Regions from separate parts of the Solibacillus sp. FSL W7-1472 genome, predicted to be linked through region 1. Evidence: predicted binding sites of a transcription regulator. Region 1 holds the regulator's gene; the other holds the start of a gene.
The links. The regulator CtsR, encoded in region 1, represses protease genes until heat stress. The targets are predictions, from matches to a motif close to ATGGTCAATAAAGGTCAAACA.
Positions count from the first base shown of each region.

Region 1 (2,411 bases):
TGATCCTCTTCATTTACTAATATGCTAATGGATTCATCTTTTGTTAAAAAAAATGATCCAATTTTTTTTCTTCGTGCCAAATTCGGACTGATCAAATGCTTCTCCACTAAAATTTGGCGTTGTAAAACGGGCATATCTTTTATTTGGAAATAAGAAAACTGATACGGGTTGTCATCTAAAGATAATAATGACTGCATCATTTTTTCTTCGATCATTTGTGCTTCCTGTTCTGTAAAACTAATCGGAAATCGAGTATTGGCAATATTACGAGCAAGCCGAATGCGCGTGCTAATGACGATATCTGAATCGCTTTCGTGCTGCATCCAGCTGGGACTGGCATTCGTTAAAAAATGCTCGATGTTCATGCGTTCCCCTCACCTTCCTGTTTTATTTTACTTTCCAATTCCCTAACTTCATCACGTATGGACGCTGCATCTTCAAAACGCTCTTCCTCAATTGCTTGCTGCAGTGATGAACGGAGCTCTTGGATTTGTTGTTCCACTTTTTCTTTTGAAGGTCCTTCTTCCACATATCCTACATGCTGAGTACCTGCCTGCAGACGTTCAAGTAGCTGTGGTAATTGCTCACTAAATGTTTCGTAACATTGACCGCATCCAAATTTGCCTTGCTTTAAAAACTGTCGGTACGTAAATCCACAGGATGGGCAGGATTTTGGGCTGGCAGTATTTGTTGTCGTGCTTTCTTTCTTTGCATTCACAGGTACAAAATTAAACCAATTTGAAATAAGCTGCTGAAGAGATGCAGGCTCTTCATTTACGTCAAATTGAAATGGATGAAATTGAGTTGCACATACTTCACAGTAGTGACGCTCGACTTTTTGACCATTGTGAACTTGAGTAACGGTAACATTGGCATGACGCTGTTTACAATGCTCACATATCATAATAATCCACCTCTACTTTTCAAAAGAAATCGTTTGTAGCATTGCGTGCATAATCCGCGCTCTTAGCTGATCACGCAACGGTAAAGCTACCTGTAATGTGACACGATCTAAAGCGGCCTTCATAATGCTTGCTTCTCGCTCTGTAATGATATCCTCTTCCAATAAACGGAAAATAATACGCTCAGCATTAGTTTGGGCTATGGCGTTACCTATTTGTGTTTCCATTTCGTCCAGTAAATTTTTCTTAGAGTGGATTGTTACACGCAAAATCCGAATATAACCGCCACCACCCCGCTTACTCTCTACATAGTAGCCATGCTCGGTCGTGAAACGCGTATTGATAACGTAATTGATTTGGGAAGGAGCACAGGCAAATTGCTTTGCTAATTCATTTCGCTTTATTTCAATATGTCCCTGTCCCTCTAATTCAATAACTTCCTTCAAATACCCTTCAATTATGTCAGATATATTCCTCATGCTGTCTCTCACCTCTCATCAACTGACTTTGACTATCTTTGACTTAAATATACAATATTTATTTTTCGAAATGCAACTAATCACTCTTGTTTTAGGTTTCCCTATTTTCACATTAATAAATCCCTATTTATGTAAAAAAGCGGTAAGGTGTTTTTTAAACAAACCTTACCGCTTTTATAAACTTTGCCAAGACGAGGATAAATTATACCCAGCGTCCGACGATTGGATAATTCCAGTGCTGATCAGACAATGCTTTAACAATACCGATGATCGGTGCAATCCAGAAGATGGCTAAAAATACTAACAGGAATGGTAAACCAATTAATATAACTGAAAGGACACCTGCAATCGCTATGAAGATACCGAATACGATTTGGAAAAGCAATGCTTGAATCGCGGTACGCTTTACTTCATCTTCAGAACTTATTAAGAAAAACAGAATCGGTACTAGGAACGGCGCAAAGAATGCACTGGCATGAATGATGATTTTCGACCATTTAGATTCCATTTGTTATCAACCTCACTTTAGTTTATTAGCTTATTTACGGATAATATTCGTAAAAGTTTCATAGAGAGGGCAAAAAATCCCGAATTTTTATTTCGAGATTTCCGGTCATTTCTGTATTTGGTCAATATGGGCCTCTATCTTTCGGGTTGTCCCCTTCTTGTGGAAATAAGAAGTAGGAAATAATCGCCGTTAAGATGGTTGCTCCTATAACTATTAAAATCCGGTCACGGTCGCCTACTTCTGCATAATTGTTTACAAGCATAATATACGATGCGATCGCCACCCCAAGTGACAATGGTATAACAAATTTCAAACGCCCTTTATGAAACTTCATTAATACAACGCCTTTCACTATTTACTGCATCCATTTTAATTAGTTATTATATTACCTCATATACAAATTACTGTAAATTTTTTATCCTTATAGAATAATACTGATATGATCCGATATAAACAGTAATAGAGTATTATTTAATAAATAGACGAAACGAGGAAGAACATGGGTATTCTGTTTTCAAGAGC
Region 1 covers NZ_CP150208.1:3,858,793-3,861,203, forward strand. The annotation lists gene MKY07_RS19330 (protein arginine kinase) at 1-365, opposite strand, end outside; gene MKY07_RS19335 (UvrB/UvrC motif-containing protein) at 362-904, opposite strand; gene MKY07_RS19340 (CtsR family transcriptional regulator) at 917-1,381, opposite strand; gene MKY07_RS19345 (DUF4870 domain-containing protein) at 1,584-1,889, opposite strand; gene MKY07_RS19350 (hypothetical protein) at 2,011-2,223, opposite strand; gene MKY07_RS19355 (globin-coupled sensor protein) at 2,389-2,411, shown strand, end outside.

Region 2 (2,411 bases), 580 kb from region 1:
AGTCGGTGCTGTTCAGGCGATGCTGAAGTTTGAAGATGTTCGGATTATTAGGGATATGCGGAACAGTGTAAACCGTATCGTAAACTGTGAAACGGCCAACTTAAATAAAACAATTGGCGCTGCATTGAGGCAAGTGGAAAATATCCGCTATATCGATAATGCGGTAGGGCTTGATCAGCTGCCGGAAAAACTGAGGGAAATTGCACGTCTTCGTGTAGAATATCAGGACGTGACATTAAAAGAGCTCGGTGAAATGGTTTCAACTGGCGTTGTCAGTAAATCAGGTGTCAATCATCGTCTGCGCAAAATCGATGAAATCGCGGATGCGCTCCGTCGTGGAGAGAATATTTAAATCCACTTGCGCTTATGGAGCACATACGTCATGGCGTAATAGAAAAAATTGGTAACGATTTCATAAAAGATGTTTCCAATTGTTGTTCTTTTCGGACAATTTCGTTAAGATAAACATAGAAGCGATGAACGGTTGTGAAAGGGAGTATTTCAAGATGATTGAAAAACAAGTAGAAGTAAAGTTAAAATCGGGCTTACAAGCAAGACAGGCGGCTTTGTTCGTCCAAGAGGCGAATCGTTATAAAGCAGACGTCTATTTACAAAAGGATACGAAAAAAGTGAATGCGAAGTCGATCATGGGCATTATGAGCCTTGCCGTTGCAAAAGGCACGGTTGTCACATTATGGGCAGACGGCCATGACGAAGAAAAAGCAATCAACGCATTACAACTACTTATTGAAAAAGCGGATTAAGACAAAAGCACAGCCAGTTCAGTTTATATGAACGGCTGTGCCTTATTTTTTAAAATACAAAAAAGCATACAAGATGAATCTTGTATGCTCGAATGGATCGATTATTTTAATTGGTTACGCTCATAAATTTTATCGATAAGACCGTATTCCAATGCTTGCTCTGCAGACATGAAGTTGTCACGATCTGTGTCGCGTGCTAACGTTTCGTAATCTTGGCCACTGTTTTCAGCCATGATGCGGTTTAGTTTTTCACGTAAGTGTAAAATACGTTTTGCAGCGATTTCGATTTCTGTTGCTTGACCTTGTGCACCGCCAAGTGGTTGGTGAATCATTACTTCTGCGTTTGGTAAAGAAACACGTTTGCCTTTTGCACCAGCAGAAAGCAGGAATGCACCCATTGATGCAGCCATACCGATACAGATTGTTGATACATCAGGTTTGATGAAGTTCATCGTATCGTAGATCGCCATACCTGAAGTGATAGAGCCACCTGGTGAGTTGATATATAGGTAGATATCTTTATCTGGATCTTCAGCTTCTAAAAATAATAGCTGTGCTACGATTGAGTTCGCAACATTGTCGTCAATCCCACTACCTAATAAAATGATGCGGTCTTTAAGTAAACGTGAATAAATGTCATATGCACGCTCGCCGCGGTTTGTTTGTTCAATAACTGTAGGAATTAAGTTCATTGAAAAATCCTCCCTTTGTTAAAGCTTATATTCGATTACTTTTGCTGAAAATGACAAATATTTCAGCTGTAAACCTATCATACACGTATTAGTCAGTTATGGTCAAATATAAACTCTGATTTTTACAGTTGAAAATAAGGTGTTCCATCTGTATAATGAAAAAAGTTGCACATATTATTATTTATATGTCCTCGTGGTGTAATGGATAACACTTCAGATTCCGGTTCTGAGGCTGGGGGTTCGATTCCCTCCGAGGGCGCTTTCTTTTTAAAGATTATTACTGATCTATATAGAGTTAAAATAATCTTTCTCTTCCATTTTTCTACAGTTTATTTTTGGCGCTACACTATAAATTTCCTAAACCATTCTAATTTAAACGCTCTTCCTATAAAAAATAAAATTCTTTATTAAAAATCACAATTTATACTTGAATTATATGTGAAAAATTAGTACATTATTAAATGTTGTGTTTTCACAAAACTAGTTAGATAGACTATATTATCATGTCCTTTAGGGGGCACCATTTTACTGTTTTAATATACGTTTCAATATCAATTGCAAAAAATCATCTGAGGTTTTTTTGCAATAGAGAATGAAGTTTTATTAGGATAAAAAGAATCACTGTACCGGTTCTTTTTATCCTTCATTCGTTCTCTACCTAAAAATAATAATTCAAGGCTGCATCAGAGGGAGTTCCTCTTGTGCAGTCTTTTTTGTTTTGAATAAAAATTACCTATCTAATTGACATATATTTTAAATAACAGGGAATATATGTAATGGAATTAGAGTCCTTTTGAAGAGGGAAATACAATAATGAAATAGTAATAGAGTGAATAAATATTAAAATATATGCAAATATACCGTTAATTTTGTTATAATAATTCATCATACTGCAATAATAATCAATTTTTTAAAAATTAAATGTTGTATATTAATTGCGGAATTAATATAATTG
Region 2 covers NZ_CP150208.1:3,278,003-3,280,413, reverse strand. The annotation lists gene whiA (DNA-binding protein WhiA) at 1-352, shown strand, start outside; gene MKY07_RS16385 (HPr family phosphocarrier protein) at 507-764, shown strand; gene clpP (ATP-dependent Clp endopeptidase proteolytic subunit ClpP) at 866-1,456, opposite strand; tRNA gene MKY07_RS16375 (tRNA-Arg) at 1,644-1,715, shown strand.
Region 2: clpP (ATP-dependent Clp endopeptidase proteolytic subunit ClpP) is a predicted target of CtsR. The motif match lies at 1,545-1,565, and genes of this name have one in related genera.